DNA from 3 places in the Kistimonas scapharcae genome. Region 1 is predicted to be linked to each of the others. Evidence: predicted binding sites of a transcription regulator. Region 1 holds the regulator's gene; each other region holds the start of a gene.
The links. Region 1 encodes PhoB, which activates phosphate uptake and scavenging genes when phosphate is short. Its sites were predicted from a motif close to TGTCATANNNNTGTCANA; they were not measured.
Positions count from the first base shown of each region.

Region 2: a site for PhoB is predicted at 4,069-4,086, ahead of ABD892_RS19745 (alkaline phosphatase). Genes of this name have one in related genera too.
Region 3: a site for PhoB is predicted at 2,222-2,239, ahead of hexR (transcriptional regulator HexR). Genes of this name have one in related genera too.

Region 1 covers NZ_BAABFL010000452.1:18,848-26,044, forward strand. The annotation lists gene ABD892_RS19855 (HU family DNA-binding protein) at 107-382, opposite strand; gene ABD892_RS19860 (rubredoxin) at 652-861, opposite strand; gene ABD892_RS19865 (YbhB/YbcL family Raf kinase inhibitor-like protein) at 880-1,455, opposite strand; gene phoR (phosphate regulon sensor histidine kinase PhoR) at 1,642-2,955, opposite strand; gene phoB (phosphate regulon transcriptional regulator PhoB) at 3,037-3,723, opposite strand; gene ubiA (4-hydroxybenzoate octaprenyltransferase) at 3,851-4,732, opposite strand; gene ABD892_RS19885 (chorismate--pyruvate lyase family protein) at 4,799-5,329, opposite strand; gene ABD892_RS19890 (S1 family peptidase) at 5,547-6,374, shown strand; partial or broken gene ABD892_RS19895 (IS3 family transposase) at 6,497-7,030, shown strand.
Region 2 covers NZ_BAABFL010000451.1:23,529-30,725, forward strand. The annotation lists gene ABD892_RS19715 (hypothetical protein) at 1-431, opposite strand, end outside; gene ABD892_RS19720 (hypothetical protein) at 691-909, shown strand; gene ABD892_RS19725 (hypothetical protein) at 958-1,299, shown strand; gene cuyB (cysteate racemase) at 1,530-2,228, shown strand; gene ABD892_RS19735 (LysR substrate-binding domain-containing protein) at 2,293-3,207, shown strand; gene ABD892_RS19740 (hypothetical protein) at 3,236-3,724, opposite strand; gene ABD892_RS19745 (alkaline phosphatase) at 4,158-5,771, shown strand; gene ABD892_RS19750 (hypothetical protein) at 6,153-7,197, shown strand, end outside.
Region 3 covers NZ_BAABFL010000455.1:5,390-12,586, reverse strand. The annotation lists gene eutC (ethanolamine ammonia-lyase subunit EutC) at 1-41, shown strand, start outside; gene ABD892_RS20295 (hypothetical protein) at 44-232, shown strand; gene ABD892_RS20290 (class I SAM-dependent methyltransferase) at 343-924, shown strand; gene ABD892_RS20285 (PA3496 family putative envelope integrity protein) at 864-1,055, opposite strand; gene hexR (transcriptional regulator HexR) at 1,246-2,100, opposite strand; gene ABD892_RS20275 (gamma-glutamylcyclotransferase family protein) at 2,659-3,438, shown strand; gene ABD892_RS20270 (EAL domain-containing protein) at 3,456-6,290, opposite strand; gene uvrD (DNA helicase II) at 6,715-7,197, shown strand, end outside.

The DNA of each region.
Region 1 (7,197 bases):
GGTGACAACGAGATGTACAGTGGCAGGTAGGGTGTGATGCTAAACGTCAGCGGCCAGTAAACAAGACGACATACTGGCCGGCTTATGGCCGGCCAGATAAACGGAATCAGTCGTTTACTGCTTCCTTGAGCGCCTTGCCAGGCTTGAAGCCAACGGTGGTGCTGGCCTTGATCTGGATCGGTTCGCCAGTCTGGGGATTTTTACCCATACGGGCACCACGCTCACGGGATTCGAAAGAACCAAAACCGATCAGGTTTACTGATTCCTTACGCTCAAGCGCCTTAGTGATTTCATCAAGGAGAATGTTCAGTGCGTCAGTGGCTTTGTCTTTGGTGAGATCGGCACGGTCTGCGATAGCATCAACAAGGTCTGGTTTGCGCATATTTTTCCCTCTCGACTCCTTGGAGTATTTTTTCTTCTTTTGGGTTTTCCATACCGGGCCAGTTCCTGTACCCGGAGAGAAAGCTGCCTGACACCGTGTGTTGTGGTGCAGAACTCAACCTTAAAACAGTCTGCTACTACAGGGCAATACCCTGAAGCCCTCTATTCTCTGGAAAAACTGTCAATTTATCGAAGTGCTGCCAGAAAAAACACAACAGATAGTTTGTCAGTGAAACCCATGACTCGATATATGGGATTTTGATGTTTTCTTTACAAAATCAGCTTCATCTCAAAATCCTGCTTGCAGGTACCGCAATCCGGGCATAACCAGTCCTCCGGTACATCATCCCAGCGAGTGCCCGGCGCGATACTGTCTTCTGGCCATCCCTCAGCTTCATCGTAAATAAATCCACAGATAACACACTGCCACTTGCGCCATCCTTGCTGTTTTGCGCTATCGGTTTGCGCATTTGAGGACATGACCAGAAGCCATATAGATTACAGACCTCGGGCAAAGGGCGCGGTCAGCGTTGCCGTATCAATGGTGTGCGCATTCACAACAAAACCGGTGAGTGCGCCGGATGCGTCCTTGGGAACACTGACTTTATCCACATCAAGGGCATGCAACACAAACTCATACAGATGGACACTGCCCTGTGGTGGACAAGGGCCGCCATAGCCGTAAAAGCCATAATCATTTCGCATTTGTAAGGCACCTTTGGGGGCAACTGTTCTATTCACGTCACCGGCACCTTCTTTCAGCGATGCCTCACTGGCGGGAATATTGATCATTTGCCACTGCCAGAAACCACTGCCCGTCGGGGCATTCGGGTCATAGACCATCAGGGCAAAACTTTTTGTGCCCGGAGGCGCTCCCGTCCAGCTGATGGCAGGCGACACATTGCTGCCATTACAGCCAAAGCTGTTGTATTCCTGTTTCTTGGCCATCATGCGCAGTGGGGAAATATCCGGGCTGCTAAGCCGAAAGCTTTTCTCCTGGGGCGTCGATGCACAGGCCGGTAATGACAACGCGACCGCACCTAACAGGAAACCCGTTAAACATTGCGTTTTCATGGTGATACTCATCAAGATGGGCGGTATGACAGGGAACGTCCCCGTTGCCGGGCAGGCCTCACAGTAATGAACACTGCTGGCAACGAAGTACTGCAAGATAAACGACATTTGCCAGAAGAAGATGGCACATAATCGCCATATGGCAAGTCGGTCGGTTAAGAAAAGGTCAACGCAAAATAAGCGTCCTCAGCCACACTCCCGTCTCACGGCAGGAAAGCGACAGGAGAACGTGCTGCCCTTACCCGGTTTACTGCTGACGTCTAACACGGCATTGTGACGCAGCAACACATGCTTGACGATGGCCAGCCCCAGACCCGTTCCACCGGTTTGAGAATGGCGCCCCTTGTCCACCCGGTAAAAACGCTCCGTCAACCTGGGTAGGTGCTGTGGATCAATACCGATGCCGTTATCCTTCACCTGAAGCGTGGCGCCATAATTGTTCTCCAGCCAGCGAACCTTGATATCGCCTCCTTCCGGCGTATATTTCACAGCGTTGTAAACCAGGTTGGAAAAGGCGCTGCGTAACTCCTCACGGTTTCCGGTCAAGCAGGCACTGTCAGGACACTCTAGCTTGACACGGTGTTTGCCATCACTGTAAGCCATGGCGTCATTCACAACAGTATCCAGCAGTTCATGAACATTCACAGCGCCCTGGTCAACCTGGTTGTCAGAGGTTTCAAGCCGCGACAGGGTCAGCAGATCACTGATGATATTCTGCATCCGCTCCGCCTGGGTCAGCATCTGCGTCAGCGCGCGCTTCCAGACCGGCGGTGCTTTGTCCGGCATCAATGCCAAACCATCCTGCATCGTCTCCAGGTAACCCGTAATCACCGTCAGTGGTGTACGCAACTCATGGGATACGTTGGCTACGAAATCTTTCCGCATGACTTCCAATTGATGCAACCGGGTAATATTACGCACAACCACCAGTCGATTATTCGTCCCGTAAAGCGTAATGGAATATTGCAGCCGGATGTTCTCAATCACCGGAGAAGAGAGTTCCAGCGGTTCGCTATAGGCATTCTGCTCAAAATAACGGATAAACCGGGGATCGCGAATCAGGTTGGTAATGTGTTGTCCCTGATCGTCAGGATTACGAAAACCGAGTAATTGCTCTGCGGCCGGGTTCCACCATTCAATACAGCCCTGGCTGTTGACCATGACAATCGCGTCACTGAGCGCACCGGTGGACGCCTGCACCCGATCAATAACGGCTTGTAACCGACGCCGGGATTTCTGCTGTCGTCGCTGAAGACGGTAGATATTATCGAAGATTACCCCCCAGAGACCGTGACTGCTGGGAGGTTCCTGTTCTGAAAACTCACTGGCTTCCAGCCAGTGGCCAAGGCGAAACATCTGGATCAGGGTCCAGACCAGATAGCCGGAAATTCCCAGTAATAAACACAGGGTCACCTGGTCAGTGACCAGCCCCAGCAACAGGCAGGCACCCAGCAATAGCACCAGCCGCCGGACAACAGCAGACTGCCAGTTACGATTCACGTTGGATCAACCCTTTACGATAACAATCCCTGCCGATCATCCAGAGACAGGATGCAGGCATTCGGCTTATGATTCAGACGATCAGGCCCGTGTAGAAAAACGGTATCCGGTTCCCCTGACAGTCTGCACCAGACGCTCATATTCATTGCCCAGTGCCTTACGCAGCCGGCGGATGTGAACGTCAACCGTGCGTTCTTCCACGTAGACATTACCGCCCCAGACATGATCAAGCAACTGACCCCGGGTATAGGCCCGTTCCTGGTGGGTCATGAAGAACTGGAGCAGGCGGTATTCGGTCGGCCCCATGTCGGAAGGATTGCCATCTATTGTGACTCGATGACTGACAGGATCCATCGTCACCCCTTCCACCACGATCGGCTCATTCTGGTCAGCAGTACCGGCGCGGCGAAGAACCGCTTTCAGGCGCGCCACCAATTCACGAGGAGAGAAAGGCTTGGTGATGTAATCATCTGCCGTCTCCAGACCCTGGATTTTATTATCTTCTTCGCACTTCGCAGTCAGCATGATGACCGGAATATCGGCGGTCAATTCGTCCCGCTTCAGGCGACGGGCAAACTCAATACCACTGCCGCCGGGCAGCATCCAGTCGAGCAGGATCAGGTCAGGCCGCTGATCGACAATAATGCCATGGGCCTCGGCGCAGTTTTCCGCTTCCAGACAATGGTAGCCAGCCATCTCCAGCGCCACCATGATCATTTCGCGAATGGGCGCTTCATCGTCCACGATCAGAATATTGTTGCCTGTCATTACCCTGTCCCGTCTCCCTGTTTCTGGCTCCGAGCCGCCAGTTATTTAGTAGGGATTACACCGGCTGAATGTTACAGACAAATGACAGCCAGCTGAAAACGTAGAAACCAGTTCAAACGCAGCACTCTTACCCACTGATCAGGTAGTTACCGAAAATACCGGCAAAGATGGTCATACCCACCCAGTGGTTATTCAGGAATGCCTTGAAGCAGCCATCCCGTTCACGGGTGCGCGTCAGGCGGTACTGATACACAAACAACCCGGCAGCGCCCACCAGCCCCAGGTAGTAGAACCAGCCCAGCGACAGTTTCGCCCCGACAAAGAGTAGTCCCACCAGCGCCAGTATCTGCAGTACAGCATTGATCAGCGTATCCAGCTCACCGAAAAGGATAGCCGTTGATTTAATGCCGATGCGCAGGTCATCATCCCGATCCACCATGGCGTATTGGGTATCGTAAGCTACTGTCCATAGCAGATTGGCCGTAAACAGCAACCAGGTCATCGCCGTGAGCTCACCGGTCTGAGCCGCCCACGCCATAGGGATCGACCAACCGAAAGCAGCCCCCAAAACGACCTGGGGAAGGTGTGTATGCCGTTTCATAAAGGGATAGATCACCGCCAGTCCCAAGGCGCCAAACGACAGGCCAATTGTCAGCGGGTTGGTCAACAGCACCAGAATAAAAGACATCAGCACCAGTCCGGAGAACAGGCCTAGCACTTCTTTCTCGGCGATTTTTCCGGTGACGATCGGTCGCATGCAGGTACGTTTCACATGCCCGTCAAACCGGCGGTCTGCATAATCATTGATGACACAACCGGCACTGCGCATGAGTACAACACCGGTGACAAAAATCGCCAGCACCCCCAGATTCGGCACACCTTCTGCGGACAGCCAGAGCGACCAGAGCGTCGGCCACAGCAGCAGTAACGTGCCAATGGGCTTGTCCAGGCGCATGAGCCGGATAAAGTCGTCGAGGCGAGGAAAATAGCGGGTGAGCGTCGCCTTCATGGGTCCCCTGAATTCTTGCATTATTTCCGCCGCAGTCTAAAAGTCCTCACGGCGGGCTGCAACCGTTTAGGGGTCAGGCAGAAAAAACTCGCTGACCAAAAGGGGTTGGCCTGAGAGGTAAAAAACAGAACGTCGGCCCCATGAGGTTTGTTCATCGTAATCAAAGGGCAGACAACCATTAAACGTCCGGGCAGCCAACGATGAGACTTCGATCTCCCCACGTTTAAGATTGGGGTCAGCAAACAAAACCTCACCTAATGGTCGGTCTTTCAGCTGAAGCAGGCAGCGGTTACCTCCCTGCAGCGACGTCACAGGCAAAATACTGCGGGCAAAGACCTTGGGCTGGTCATTACAGATCAGCAGTACTTCCCTGATGCTGGCGCGGGTCCGATCATGGAGATCCAGCGCCTGTCGCTCGTCCAGCCGGGGAATCCCCCAGTCATGCCGGAGTACCTCAACCCTGAAAGTACCGGGAAAATCCTGCTGGAGCTTCAGGGTCAACGACCCCCTGTGTAACAGCCAGGTACGCCATTCTTCCGGCGTGGTCAGTGCCTGTGCCGGTCGCCAGTCCTGGCCTGAGAGACAACATGAAGACATGGTATTTATCGTTCCCAGAGTTAGGGCGGAGCATGCGCTATCACCCGGCCTGATGCAAGCCAGAAACAAACCGAACGAATGGCGTAAAAGCGGCACCCCCGACCATTAAATCCAAGGGAACCACGTACACATTTTATGGTCTTACTAAGACAGATGGCTGTAATCAGTCCCTTTCGGAGACAGCCAGCTATTTCCCGGGATGGAGGTCAAAACCGCAATGGACACGCTATTTCACCGCTATTCACGCTCAATTCTTCTGTCACTCAGCCTGCTGGCTTCCCCGTTTAGTGCCGCCCACAGCATTGATGATGCTCAGGCGCTTAAGGTCATAGGAGGACAGCCAATTACCGATGACAGCCAGCCCTGGCAAGTCTCTCTGCAGGATATGGGACAACATTTCTGTGGCGGTTCCCTGGTCGCACCCCAGTGGGTGATGACCGCAGCCCATTGCGTGGAAGATTATGACAACGACCCGGCTGCCCTTGAAAGCCTGGACATACGGGTTGGCGTCACGGATTTATCGGATACCTCTCAGGGCGTTTATGCCGAAGCCGCCGCCATCTTTGTGCCAACCTGGTGGGAAGGTGAAGGGGACATTGCCCTGATCAAACTGAAAGAACCCATCACCGACATCCCCTACCTGCCGCCCGCTGACGAACGCACCATGCGGGAATCCGGCTACGAAGGCGCCATGGCCACTGTTTCCGGCTGGGGTGTGACGGATGATGAAAACACCGGCCTGCCTGATGTGATGCATACGGTGAACGTGCCCATTGCCCCCTGGTATTTCTGTGCCATGTTCAACAGTGAAAATGGCGATCTCTCAGAGAACGAAATCTGTGCGGGCTATATCGATGGCGGCAAGGATGCCTGCTATGGCGACAGCGGTGGTCCGTTAATTATCAAGCATCACGGCCGTCCGGTTCAGGCAGGTATCGTTTCCTGGGGTAGTGGATGTGGACAACCTTACAAATACGGTGTCTATTCCAGGGTTGCGTCGTTCTCCGACTGGCTTCGCAGTACGATTAGAAACAATAGTGACTGACAGCCCGATCAGCCCCGATCTAAAAACAACCCCGATAGACTAACGGGAGTCCCTACGTTGTAATCGCGGGTTGCAAAAGTATCAGTTTTTCCCATTGCTGTACCAGCTGATTCTGAAATAGTCCCCAAAAAATCAACAAGACCTATCCCTATCTGCTAAAGGGGTTAACAATCAATCGTCCCAACCAGATGTAGGCGACAGATATAATCTATATCCCCATGAAGCGTGGTTTTATGTACCTGTTTGCCATTATGGACTGGTACAGTCGGTGCGTGCTGGCATGGCGGTTGTCCAATACTATGGACGCTGACTTTTGTGTTGATGCGCCTGAAGAGGCGCTGGATAGCTATGATGCCCCGGAAATCTTCAATAGCGATCAGGGAAGTCAGTTCACCAGAGAAGCCTCCACCGGCGTACTCAGGAACCATGGTGTCCGGATCAGCATGGATGGCAAAGGCTGTTACCGGGATAATATCTTTGTCAAGCGGCTCTGGCGCCGTGTAAAGTACGAGTGTGTCTATCTGAAGGCATTCGATAGTAGTGCCCGGCTGCGACAGGAAATGAAAAGCTATTTCCTGTTGTATAATTCCAAACGCCCCCACCAGGGGTTGTGTGACCACACACCAGATCAGGTGTACTTTGAACAGACAGCCTGAGACCTGAATAACAATGGATCAACTATCCACTCAGGCTGTTTGAAGAGTGGGAACCAGTTCAGCTGGCATTCATATCACCGACGCAATAACGTAGTCAGAAAGTTGAATGGGTACACTCAAGCCAGTGAAGATAAATCATAACCTCAACACTCAAAGAGCATATACCG
Region 2 (7,197 bases), on a different contig from region 1:
TTTGTATATAAGCATGTGTCGAAAAATTCGATAATATAGTTATAATGATTCTGGAGTTGTTCACATATTCTGTTTTTTGCATAACGCGTTGCTTGTGGTCTGAATAACTGGGTTCCAGGGTGGTATTTTTTATAATGCTTATAACGGTTGATAAGGGTTTCGACATTGATTTTGATGTATGCAACAGGAATGCTGAGGATACATACAACGGGTAGAATAAGTATGGTTGCCACAGCTTTCAAAACGATAATAGTGTATTCTAATAATTTTTTTAAGATCGATTCATTGTTGCCGGTAGGTATCTCCGTAGGCCTGGCTTCATCATGGATTGAGAGCCTTCTGGCATTAGATGTTGTTGCTACTGACGGTTCGTTTTCCTCCATTATCCTAAATGGGCTTGAACCATCAGCTTGAATAGCAGAACTGGCCATGAATAATTAGACCTCTCATGTGATGGACTTAAGGTTTGAGGTTGGTTAGTTGTTTCCGTTATTAATTAGTGAAAACTATAACTTCCCATTTCTATGTTTGATTATTGGTGCCTAAAAAAGTTCCTGATTGTTTGGGATACAGAGCGACATGTATAGTTTTCTATATGGATATCGCATGTTAGTCTGATTAGGTGGACGGATTAATGGAATAGAGCGTGCGCATTGTTTTTATGGATTGAACGTGAAAAAGGACTTGATTATGCCACTATACCGTATTGAACCAATTAACCCCGCGGACAGCATTTGGCAGGATTATAAGAGCGACACTATCACTATTGAGGCGGATAATGAGCAACAGGCTCGATTTATGGCGGCAAATCGAATCGCCGGAGAAAAGTTAAAAGACAACCGGGGGCAGGCAATGCCCCTGCCGCCCTGCCTCGTGAAAGAGCAGACCCGATGTATTTGCATGGACTGACAGCATTTACAACTATCATAAAAAGACTGGCGGACAGGGAGTGTCATCATGACAGATAAACGGTTGTCATTTGCGATTATTATGGCAGGTTTTATGCTGTTTGGTTCTGAGGCAATGGCGCAATCGGAAGACCATTCCGGTGGCCAGCGCGTCACCAAAGAGCAATTGAAGAACATGACGCCTGAGCAGCGTCGAGCCTGGTGGCAAAGTCTTTCTCCGGAGCAGCGGGAAAAAATCAAGGAAAAGCGTCGGGCTAAGGGAGAGCATAAGGGGCATAACCATCCTCGCGGTAAAGCGGGAGACCATGATGGGCATGATCATGAACGTTCAGGCAGCCATAAGAAATACCCTAAAAAGCACGATGATCATGATCATGGGGATGATCATTAAAAGCCTCCGAAGCGGAATCCTATTGATCTAGCCCTTCCAACCTAACCTGCCTTCCTGGCAGGTTTATTCTATTTGAGTCCAGCCCATTACTCCCTGATTGCCGTTCCGGCATTGCCGTTTCTTTTTGGGCATTTCACACGATCAACCGGGCAGTGAATCATAGTGCCACCATTCATGGCACCGGACTCAGACTGGGTCTGCTGCGAATGCCTTGGCGGGAGAACAGGACAATGCTCGGTATTCTGGGAGGCATGGGGCCTCTGGCAACCATCGATTTCATGCAGAAAGTCGTTATGCGCTGCGGGGTAGGCTCTGACCAGGAGCACATGCCCATGCTGGTGCACAATGTCCCCCAGATTCCCGACCGCAGCGCCTGCATCCTGAAGGGCAGTGAAGATCCCTTCCCCGCCATGCTGGATGGCCTGCATCGGCTGGAAGAAAGTGGCGCCACCTGTGTGGTGATTCCCTGCAATACCGCCCATTTCTGGTTTGAACGTCTGCAGGCTGAGACCGCTATTACCATGATCAGCATCCTGGATTGCGTCATGGCTGAGATTCAGCAGCGAAACCTGACGCGCATTGGGGTTATGGCGACGTCAGCGACAGTAGCCGCGGGTTTATACCAGAGCCGGATTGAGGCAATAGGCGCTCAGACGCTGTTGCCGGATGAACTGGGGCAGGCTCGCATGATGGAGGCGATCTACGCGATCAAGGCCGGCCGCATGGTGGAAAGTAGCGCCATGATGGAAGCCATTTTTGCGGATTTACAGGATCAGGGCGCTGAATCGGTGATCCTGGGATGTACGGAGATTCCGGTCGGTCTGGCCCGCCTGGCGATGGAACAACCGGAAGCCTGCCTGGATGCCACGGCGTTGCTGGCGGATGCCTGCGTCCATTGGTATTACGATACTCCCGCATTGGCGGCCTGAGGATAGTCTGAAATACTTTGTCGCACCCATCTCCTCCTGTAACGGGCGTAAATTGAGTGACGGCATGAATCTCGAAACAAAATGGCTTGAGGATTTCCTGGCGCTGGCCGACCTGCGGAACTTCTCCCGTGCGGCCGCCCAGCGCAATGTGACGCAGCCAGCGTTCGGACGCCGCATCCGCTCACTGGAGCAGGCGACGGGCATTGAGCTCATTGACCGTGGCACCACACCGGTCAGCCTGACCCCGCAGGGACGCCTGTTCCGCACAACCGCCCGTAACCTGCTCCGGCAGATGGAGGAAGGCCTCAACCAGATTCATGGGTTGGATGAACCGGGTAGTCAGCCTATTGATTTTGCCGCTTCTCATTCCCTTTCACTCTCCCAGTTACCCAATCTGCTCGAACATATGAGCAAGTTTGATGTGGCAGCCCGTTGCCGGGTGGAAAGCATTGATATGGATCTGGCCGTGGAAGCCCTGCAGCAGGGACGTTGTGATTTCCTGCTGGGATTTGATATCGATGCCTTGATGCAACCGCCCTTTGCCAGTTTGCCTCTGGGTAAGACGTGGATGCGTCCTGTGTGCGCCAGTAATTCGAAGGGAAACCCCCTGTTTCAACTGGAAGCCGGACAGCCATTACCTTTGCTGCGTTACAGCCCGGGCTCGCATATGGGGCGTCGGGTAAATACCCTGCTGAAAAAAAGTGCGGATCGCCTGCAGTTTCGCCCGGTCATGGAATCGTCTCTGACAGATTTGCTGAAGGTAATGGCATTGCGAGGTAAAGGCATTGCCTGGTTGCCGGATTATGCGATCACGGACGAGTTACGTTGTGGGCAACTTCAGCCATTAGGCGGAGAAGAGTGGTGTATTGCCGTGGATGTGGTGTTGTACCGCAATGATGTCAGGCTGCATGCGGGGGCTGAACGATTCTGGTCATTACTGGCGAAACAGTGTGCTGTCGGTTGGTTGTTGCCCATGTGACCAGCAGCGTAGAGAGGACGCGTAACCTTTATGGTTGATTGCTTTGGGAATCATCCTGCCTGTCACGCTTGAGCCAGCGATCAGGGAATCGGGCGTTCAGGGCTTTCTGGAGCCGTGTATTGTAGAGATCCCGGAGGTTCCTGAGGTCATCTTCGTCCAGGTCACTGTCTGCCAGCCGGGTAAACAGGTCGCCAGGCGTTGCATCAAATCCGTGGTTGTCCGTGACAAAGGCAATATGCTCAATAATGAATGGCTTGGCGTGTTCAATGATGTTCTTCAGTTCTTCTTCCTGTTGTGCGAGCGTCAGACCATCCGCACGGGGTATCAGTAAAATCTTGTCATAACCTGGGCGACCAAAGAGGCGTCTGTGCCACTTGGCGACACCGGCGGCGACCAAAACCGCGTTGACCAGCGGCCGAATGACCTTCTTGCGTTTGTCGTGAGCATCCATCGCCCACGCAAGAAAATCCTTGTACTGCTTGACCAGTCCCCTGTTTTTCAGTCTGTCCCTGAGCATCGTAATGGACGTCCTTTCCAGTGTTTTTTCGGCACGTTTGTTTAGTCTAGACAATGAGTGGCCAATCAGTCGAAACCGCTTGGCCAGCGGGAATTCCCGGAGAAAATGTCATTGCATGGCAAGGTAATTGCTGTGGTTGTATTGAACGTTGCGGTCGTCCTTGATTATTGGCACTGGCCTTGAAGTCAAGGCGGTATGCCGTGTTAGGATTGCTCGCTATCTGCCCAGTGTCTTATGAAATACAACGCTTTTATAAAGCGTATATAGGACTAATGGACCAGCAGATACCTCCGCAGCCTTGGTTTTTTCTGTGATAAAAACGGGGGTGCTCAGCATCGGTGTTTTGTCATGGAACAGTCATCAAACTGACCGCGAGTGTTCATAAACGGACTTTACGATCAGCCACACGACATAAAACAACTAAAGACTGCTCATGAAAACACCATTCAAACGTTCCATCATTTTCGGCGTCTTATCGTCCGCCGTCCTTATGGCGGGATGCCAGTCGACCGATCAGCAGGTCGCGGCCGCCAAGTCAGACGTCAAGAATGTCATCATGATGATTGGTGACGGTATGGGGCCACAGCAAGTGGGCCTGTTGCAGGAATATTCCACTAACGCGCCGAGCTCCATCTACCAGGGGGAGCCGACCGGTATGGCGAAATTCATGGAGGCCGGTGTGTTGGGCATGTCTCAGCACAATCCGGCGTATCATATCGTTGTCGACTCAGCCAGTTCCGCCTCTCAGCTGGCGACGGGTGAGCCTTCACCGTCAGAGTCTATTGGCCTGGATGCCCTCGGTAACCCGGCTGAAACCGTACTGGAACGGGCTAAAAAAGCCGGCAAAGCCACCGGACTGGTGTCAGATACCCGTTTGACTCATGCGACACCGGCTTCCTTTGCGGCGCATCGCCCCCACCGCTCCCTGGAAAACCAGATTGCTGAAGATATGCTGGCCACAGAAGTGGATGTCATGCTCTCCGGCGGACTTCGTCACTGGATTCCGAAGAGCGTCAACGACAAAGGGGATTTATATCAGCAGCTGACTGAACGCACTGACGGCACGGTCAGGATCAAATCCAAGCGTAAAGACGACAAGAATCTGTTGCTTGATGCAGAAAATGCTGGCTACAAGGTAGCCCTGACGCGCAGTGAATTTGAAGCGGCTGGCAGTGGTAAACTCCTGGGCCTGTTTGCGTACTCCGGTATGGCGGATGGCATCCAGCATACGCATCACAAGAATGATCCCGAACGTACGGAACCGACTCTGAAGGAAATGACGGCCAAGGCACTGGATATCCTCTCCCAGGATCCCAACGGCTTTTTCCTGATGATCGAAGGCGGACGCATTGACTGGGCCGGCCACGATAACGATGCCGGTACCATGCTGCATGAAATGCTGAAGTTTGATGAAGCGATCGACTATGTCTACGACTGGGTGAAAGACCGTAACGATACGCTGGTTGTCATCACGGCTGACCATGAAACCGGTGGTTTTGGTTTCTCCTATACGCGAGCCAACATTCCTGCGCCGGAGTCGCTGAATGGTGAAGCCTTTGCAGAGCAGGCTTATAAGCCAAATTTCAACTTCGGCAGCTTTGATATTCTGGATCGACTGTACGATCAGAAAATGAGCTATCCGGATATGTTCTCAGCATTTTCCAAGACCGATAAAACCCCTGAAGATCTGGTGAGCATTGTTAACGCCAACAGTGAATTCAAAATCACAGTTGATCAGGCCAAAGACATTCTGGCCAGCGAGAATAATCCTTTCCGGGTGGCCGGTCACAAGTACCTGGATACTGACAAGTTCCCGAAAGTACGTGATTTCAGGGCATTCTATGTCTACGGCGAAGAGATTCGTCACGACCTGCTCGGTCGTGCGGTGGCGGAAGACCAGAATGTGATCTGGGGTACTGGTACCCATACCAGCACACCGGTACCGGTCATTGCCTTTGGACCGGAAGGTGCCGCTGAGCCGTTCGGCAAGATGGTACATCACACTGATATTGGCCGATTGACCAAGTCATTGATAGAAATACAGTAAAAACTATTTAATTACAGCTAGTAGTATTATGCGAATACTACTAGCTGTAATTGTAATGCTATAAATTAAACTGATTACCACCATTCTTCAGTTCTTTTGCGAGATTTCCAAGCACCACACGGGATAGATGGCGCATAAGTAGCTTCATGCTGACCCCTAAACTTTGAATCAGTTGCTCTATATCGCTAGTATGGCAAGGCTTTCAGAGCATTTGCTGCTACTGTGGCTGATGAATGGTGGTAATCAGGTAAATTAAAATACTTGGATTAACGGTATAAATATCATTTTTGCACAGTATTGATTTATATATTGGTTATGGATTCTCACGTTGAATGATCTCATCATCCCTCCTAGTCAATACTGGTATAAAGGATGGTTATAATGATGAAGGTTAGTCGTTCAGATACGAATGTGGCATGTTTAGGCGATCAAAACTTAATAAGTGATGCTGTAACAATTTATAAAAGCTGGCCTATATTGAAAAAAGAAGAGGTTTGTCGAAAAATAAACAGTAGTGAATGTCGGAGGGTGATAAAAAATGCATATAAGGAACAATGGCTTGGTAGGCGAAAGATAGGTTGTCCTGTTGATGTTTGTCGTAGACCTATTTATAAAGATGATACATTCAGAATATACACTTACCCACCTGTTTTAGTCGATGTGCGCTCAAATGAAATTCTTGTGGATTTTAGAGCGTTTGGTCTTGAGCTTATTAAAGGTGTTAGGCGATCCAAGGATGGAAATATTTTAAGGATCAGGTCTCATGAAAGATGTCATTTTTTTATCAGTGATGAGAGCAAATGGAAGCGTTATATAGGTATGGATACATGTCCGGATGAACTTTTTTCATCTTTATTTTATTGCAATCAGAATAAGAAAATTTCACTTTTACAGAGTGCATCAAATGAAATTCGAAAAGTGATGAATAAATGGAATAAGGATAGAGAGGCTTTCGAAGCACAGCGGTTTAGCCTGAAGGTTTATCAAGATAAAAAGCTTGTTGTAAATACGGAAAGTCAAGAGGTGATGTTAAATATTAATAGATATCCTATTGGTTGCATAACAGGCTATGTTTTTTCTCACGATGGAAGCTCTCTTTTAATTCAAGCGGATGGAAAACTCTCTCTTTTTGTGAAGTGGCCCTATGAGAATGGATGTGAATGTGGGATTTCTGATGAAGAGAGGGGGGAGTGCTGGAAGCCATACTTGAAAGGTATAAATTACTTGGGCTGTGACCGCGATACCCATTCTCAAGAGAGTGGATATGTTCACTATGATGGTGTGATAAACTTAGACACTATCAATAGTGGAATAACGCGGTTTTTTGCTGAAAATCTTCTTCATAAATCCTTGGCTTTTTGTGAACCACATACACCAACAACGACCACTTCCGATCAATGGTTTAATTTAATAAAGCTGTTATTGG
Region 3 (7,197 bases), on a different contig from region 1:
AAAAGACCGGTAATCTTTTGATAAATAACCATAAGGACTGATTGTGGAAAAACTGTCGCTGATCCTGAAGCGTACCCTTTTCTATCCCCTGTTTTTACTCTGTTCAATGGGGTTTTACCTGCTGGAATGGCGGGGTATGGGCGCGGTCATGGCCGCCATGCTGGTGGCGGGATGTATTCATTGCCTGGTGAACGGGTATGACCTCTGGTTGCTGAAAAAACACAGCAGGTAAGGTGGTTTGTTGAGGTCATCACTTAACGTGCTGTGCTGATGTTAGCCAGCATATTCATCTCATGCTATTGCTCGCCGATGTTATCCACAGGACACCTTCCGGGATAAGCGATGGCAGCATTGGAAATTACAGTACTGGTTTGCCTGTTTCTGGTAGTGGTGTTGATTGCCGGCTTCACCCTGAAAAATGGTATCGGCCCCACACCCTCCTGCCGTCGTACGACAGACACACTGGATAATCGGTTACCCGAGACCATCGATGGTGTGATTTTGGAGCTCGGCTGTGGCTGGGGAGGAATAGCACTGTACCTGGCCAGGAAGTATCCGGAAAATGCGGTGGTCGCCTGGGAGAATTCACCGGTTCCCTGGCTTGTGGCTTACCTGCGAAAGGTGTTGAGCGGACAGGACAACCTGAGTGTCCGCTATGGGGACTTTCGCCGCGCCTCTCTGGATCATTGCGGGCTTATCTACTGTTATCTTTGCACAGGGCAGATGTTACGTCTCAGGGAGCTGTTGCTGCCTGCATCGGTTAACCAGTCGTGTCAGCTCGTCAGCAGTACGTTCTCCGTTCCCGGTTGGACGCCAGCGTCTGAATACCCTTTAGGTGACTGGTATGGGAGTCGGTTGTGGGTTTATATGTTGTCCCACCAACCATCATCGCTTAACGCCTTGAGTCGTTTTTCCTCGAAATGATCTTCTATGGCGCGACGGATATAGAGTGAGCGTTCGGCTGCTTTTTCCGGCAGGGGATCGTTAGATTTGTCCTTATCCTGGATAAACGGGCTTACTATCTCTTCCGTGGTGCTGGTGCGTGGTTCAGTCATTGTGCCACTCCCTTCTTGTTATTACTTGTTATGCGAATGGTGACCGGAGTCTGTTGCTGTTTTATGACCTTATTTCGCTATAGCCATTTGTATAAAGCGACAGGTTTTTACTCAAGCGAGATTATACCGGTTGATTGTAGGAAATATGCCATTGTCGTTTAAATTTCCAGTAACGGTTCATGGCGCTTTGCTACTTTTGTGTAAGTCTCAGTGAGCGAAGGTTTTTCTTAACCGTTTGCAATTGCTGCGCCAGCTCCGGCCCCCTTGACATGGCGACGCCCATGGCCAGAACATCGATCACGACAAGGTGTGCGATGCGTGATGTCAGTGGCGTATAGATATCCGTGTTTTCCGGCACATTGATGGGTACATGAATATCACAGGCACTGGCCATCGGCGTGTTGGAAGGGCACAGTGCAATGACTTTGGCAGATTGTTTTTGCACCAGCTGGATGACGTGCAGTAACTCTTTGGTGCGTCCGGTCTGTGAAATAGCGATAACGACATCGTCAGACGTCAGCGTTCCCGCAGACATAAATTGCATGTGCGGATCGGAATAGGCGGCGGTTGTCACCTGCAGGCGTAAAAACTTGTGTTGGGCATCTGTCGCCACAATACCCGAGGCGCCATAGCCATAGAATTCAATCCGTTGTGCCTGGCTGAGCAGGGCGATGGCCTGTTCCAGTTGTTCTGAATTCAGTTGGTCACGGATATCAATCAGGTTGCTGATAGTGGTGTTGAAGACCATCTGCTTGAAGTCGCCAGTGGATTCTTCCCCTGTCACCTCAAACTGACCAAAACTGGCGCCACTGGCCAGACTCTGGGCCAGTTGTAATTTGAAATCCTGAAAACCGTGACAACCAATAGCCCGGCAGAAACGAAGTACCGTAGGTTCACTGACGCCGCAGTGAGAAACCAGATCAGCAATGCTGATATGAATCACATTGGCGGGATGCGCCGCCACATAATCCGCCACCTTATGCTCCGACTTCCTGAGGAGAGGTCGATTTTCATCAATATGTTGCAGCAGGTTCGTTGGGGGCATTGGATGACCGGTTTATTTTTGGGCTGTAGTTATACAACAAGGGTAACAGGGATGATAGTGGTAAGTGCCTATCTTTCTAGCGAGGTTGTCAGTAATTGTCAGTAAAATCAGTGGCCAGGCCTGTAATCTTTTTGTAGTAAAACTACAGTCATGCTGGCATGCGGTTCTGTGTGGGTGTCTTTTTTATTGATGCAGTCCTGAAAAAATGCAGGGCTAACCACTGTATCAGGATGTCAGACAATTGAAGGGGGGAGATACTATTTTCAGGGAATTTTCAGGTCTGTTGAAGGTCTTTTGTAGTTATCAGGAAGGAGGCAAGATGATTCTTTCATTACAGGGTATCCAATGTGCGGCCTTGGTGTCTGATCAGCGCTAATAGCATGAATCGGATCTGCAATAGTTGCGTACAAAACCAGTAAGCCTGTAGTGCTATTTCTATTTTCAACGAATAGTCGTTTTTTGCCCATGTTATCTGTCAGGCAATGACTGTTATGGTTCAGGCAGCCTTCCTTCATTTTATGTTTTTTAATTTTTAAGACTGATGACAAGGATGGAAGGATGTTAAATAACATTTTTGCGATAGTGATTCTGTATTCCCTGCTAACCACCAGTGCGATGGCTTCTCCCGAGGGTAAGTCTGTTTTTATTGTTGGCTATGGCAGTCTGATGCTGTCCCTGACCCGCACGGTGACAGCCCCGGATGTTGCGGATCAGACGCTGATTCCGGTGCGAATCAATGGTTATGAGCGTAGCTGGAACCTTTGGCTTGAACAGTATGACATGCGCATGCTGGCCGCTGAAGAGAAGCCCGGGCGTTTTGTGAACGGACTGGCGTACCGTGTGAATTCACACGACCTGTGGCGTTTTGATGCCCGTGAAGGACATCGTCACTATCGACGTATCCGTTTACCACTCAGTGCCGTTGAACCTTATAACCCACAGGATAGTCGCTGGCTTTTTGAGCACCCGGATGAGATAGAAATCTACATGTATGTGGCGCTTAAGCATGATATTGCAGACGGGGGAAATTACCTGGGCAATGGGTATGATCATATGAACAAAAAGATCACCCGTTCCTATCTGGATGTCGTACTGGCTGGTTGTATGGAAGTGGACGACCGCAATCAGTTACATGGACGCTTTATTGGTGACTGCCATATCAGCATGGGGCTGCGTAAATACCATATTGATGATGACAGGCAGAAGCCCCGTTATCCCCGGGCTCCGGTGAACCTGCTGGACTCTGCCAGAAAGCGGGTCAGGGAGCTGGAAGATTACCTGGAGCAGGACTGGAGTACCTACATGAACCGTATGAACACGGTCTGTGATAACAGCTAGTTCTGACCCGGTGTTGCTCAGGCGCGACGGGCGAGAAACTGGCTGAATTCTGTCGCGGGCAGAGGCTTGCTGATGAAATATCCCTGAACTTCATCGCAGGCATTGTCGCGCAGGAACTGAAGGTGTAAGGGTTTCTCCACGCCTTCAGCGACCACCTTCAGATCCAGGCTGTGTGCCATGGCGATAATGGCGCGGGTAATGGCGGAATCATCCTCGCTGGTATCAAGGCTGCTGATAAAAGAGCGATCGATTTTAAGGGCATCAACCGGGAAGCGTTTCAGGTAGCTGAGCGATGAGTAGCCGGTGCCGAAATCATCGATACTGATCGTCACACCCAGTTGTCGGATGGCATGCAGGGTTTCAATGGTTCGTTCAATGTCATCCATGATCAGACTTTCGGTAAGTTCGAGCTCCAGAAGATGCGGTGGTAGACGGGTTTCATCAAGAATGGTATGGATCAGCTCAATCAGTTGCGTCTGACGCAGCTGACTGACTGAAAGGTTTACGGAAACCCGGATCTCCCATCCCAGGTCCAACCAGGTTCTTGCCTGCTGGCAGGCCTGGCGCATGACAAACTCGCCGATGTCGTTTATCAGGCTGCTTTCCTCGGCAATGCTGATAAAGCGGCCCGGCGTTATCAGCCCTTCTTCCGGATGATTCCAGCGGACCAACGCTTCCGCTTTGGTGATAGTGTCTCCGGCCAGTGTCATCTTAGGCTGATAATAGGTTTCCAGTTCACCATTACTGATCGCCTTGCGCAGACTGGTTTCCAGTGCAATCCGTTCTTTGGAGGCCGATTGCAGGTTCCTGGTATAAAACTGCAAATTATTGCCGCCGAGGTATTTGGCCTGTGCCATAGCCATATCGGCCTGGCTGATCAGGGTCTGTAATTCGCGGGCGTTATCCGGGAACAGTGTGACTCCGATGCTGGCACCGATGATGAGTTCATGGTCATTAATCCGGTAGGGCATGGACACCGCCTGGACAATGGTTTCACCCAGGGTGGATATCGCTTTTTGGCTCGGGTTGTTGTCAATGATGAGGCTGAACTCATCCGCTGCCAGGCGCGCCACACTGTGTGCGTGTGAGGTATGTTGCATGAGGCGACGTGACACCTGCTGCAACAGGTCATCGCCCACCTCATGGCCAAGACTCTCATTGATCTGCTTGAAACGGTCCAGGTCAATGGTGATCAGCGCAAAGGACTGTTGCCTGGCATCGGCATAGGCGATGGCTTCATACAAACGTTCACGAAAGCGGTTGCGATTGGCCAGCCCCGTCAGTGGATCATAATTGGCCAGATAGGTCAGGCGTTCTTCCGTCTGTTTATATTCGGTCAGGTCACGGAACATGCCGACATAGTGTGTAATCCGGCCACTTTGATCGCGAACGGAACTGATCTGTATCCAGATCGGATAGGTATCACCATCCTTGCGGCGTTCAATCAGTTCCCCTTCATAGCGGCCCTGTTCAATCAGTGAACTGCCGATTTGGCTGTAGAGTTCTTCCTTACCGGCATCCGCCTGAAAATCGGCAATGGTTTTATTGATGATGTCGTCGTTACTGTATCCGGTCAGCTCCTTGAACGCCTTGTTGATGGCGACAAAGCGGAAGCGGGCATTCAGGACAAAAATCGCTTCGCTGGTGCTTTGAAACAGGGTGAGGGCCAGGCGGGTCTGCCGTTCGTGTTCCATTTCCAGTGAGATATCCCGGCGTGTGCCCAGCATGCGGCTTGCACGACCCTTGTCGTTCCATTCAACGACCTGGCCGCTGTCTTCTACCCAGACCCAGGATCCATTGGCATGGAGTATCCGGTAACGGGCCCGGTACTGATCGGTTTTATGTCGCAGGTGGGCAATGATCGATTTGCGGACACGGGGCGCATCAGCGGTATGAATTAAAGGCTCCAGGTGGCCTTTGAAACCACTGAGCTTTTCTGTGTCATAGCCAAACAGTTCCTTGAAATGGCTGTGGTAGATCTGCTCGTTTTCCATGTCCCAGTCCCAGAAGCCCAGACGGCTGGCGTCCAGAGCCTGGCTGAGTCGATGTTCACTGTTTTTTAACGCTTCTGTAGTTTCCGAGAGTTCACGGGTCCGTTCTGAAACCATTTGCTCAAGTCCCGCATGGGTTTCCTCCAGTTCTTTCTGGGTATCCCTGACTTTGCGGTTTTCATCGGACAGCAGGTCGCTGAGCGCCTGGTTACGAAAGCGTCGTTCCAGTGACTTGAGGGAAAAACGGTGCGCATAAAGCGCGCAATACAGGACAACACCCAGCAGAATAACCTGGATAAAGGCCCAGATATCCGTTTGGGGTACAGGATTCATCCACAGGGAAAGCGAAACAGGCAACAGGCTGGGCAGGCTGAAACAGATAAAAGCTGGCAGATAGCAGGAAAACAGTACCGCACTTGAAAGAAGTGCAATGGTCAGCAAAAGCTGTGTTGCAGCGAGATCTGTAAAGGTGGAGAACGGCATTAACAGGAGAATGGCTGCCGCAAACGATGCGCCGCTCAGAGCGGTACTCATGCAGAAATACAGCAGCCACTTCTGATGACCATCGGGCTTCGTGTCCTGTGCTTCCCGCAGGAAGCCTGACGCCAGTGCCTGGCGCAATAATCCGAGGGTTGCAAGCCAGGCTGCAATCGGTAACACCAGGCTGGTATTAATCACATTCCACAGCAGCAGTATGACGCCAGACAGGCTGACCCCCAGGATGATGATCATACGCAGTGATCCCTGGTGCAGCAGTTTCAGCTGTTCGGTGCTGATGCGTGCATTAAGCCAGGAATAGGACAGCTTCGCCTGTCGGTCATGCGTTATCTGGGGCGTGGATAACAGGTTGTGTTCCTGCATGATCTCAGCATTTGCGTCTGGGCGTAGCCGGTGCCGGTTGCGCCGTTGTTGTTTTTGTCAGGATGCTTCCATGCCAAGGGTGCAAACGTTCTTGGAAGGGCGGGTAATGGCATCCGGTCATCTTCCCGGTCCATCGTACTGAAAGAAAATGTCACTTGTTCGTGTACGATGGTGCATCTTCTGTTTGCTTGATTATTAAATCGCAATCCACAGTGTGGCTGCAACACACAGGCCAATATTTACCTTCAACATACGACGTTGATCACATAGATGAACCCCTCATACCGTAGAATCCGACAATAGTGGGCGAAATTGCCCGATGCGATGAAGCAGCGTCCAGAAGGCCGTTTCCTGAATTCCCGGTTTATGGGTGCCATGGCTCTCGGTTACACTTGGGGTTTTCAATTTCCTTCCGGCTGCAATAATGGATGTCACTGCAATACTCGACTCTCTCAATGATGCCCAGCGCGAAGCGGTAGCCCAGCCCCTGGGTTCCAGCCTGATTCTCGCAGGCGCGGGCAGCGGTAAGACACGGGTGCTGGTTCACCGCATTGCCTGGTTGATCCAGACGGAAGGGGTGTCGCCCTGGTCCATCATGGCGGTGACCTTTACCAATAAGGCGGCGGCCGAGATGCGGGGGCGTATTGAGCAGATGCTGGAAATGCCGGTGCGTGGCATGTGGGTCGGTACATTCCACGGTTTGGCGCACCGATTGTTGCGGGCGCACTGGAAAGAAGCAGGCTTGCCGGAAAATTTCCAGATTCTGGATAGCGATGACCAGCTGCGCATCATCAAGCGTCTGATGCGTTCCCTGGGCATGGATGAAGCCAAATGGCCACCCCGTCAGGCTCAGTGGTACATCAACGGTAAAAAAGACGAAGGTCTGCGGCCACAGCATATCGAACCG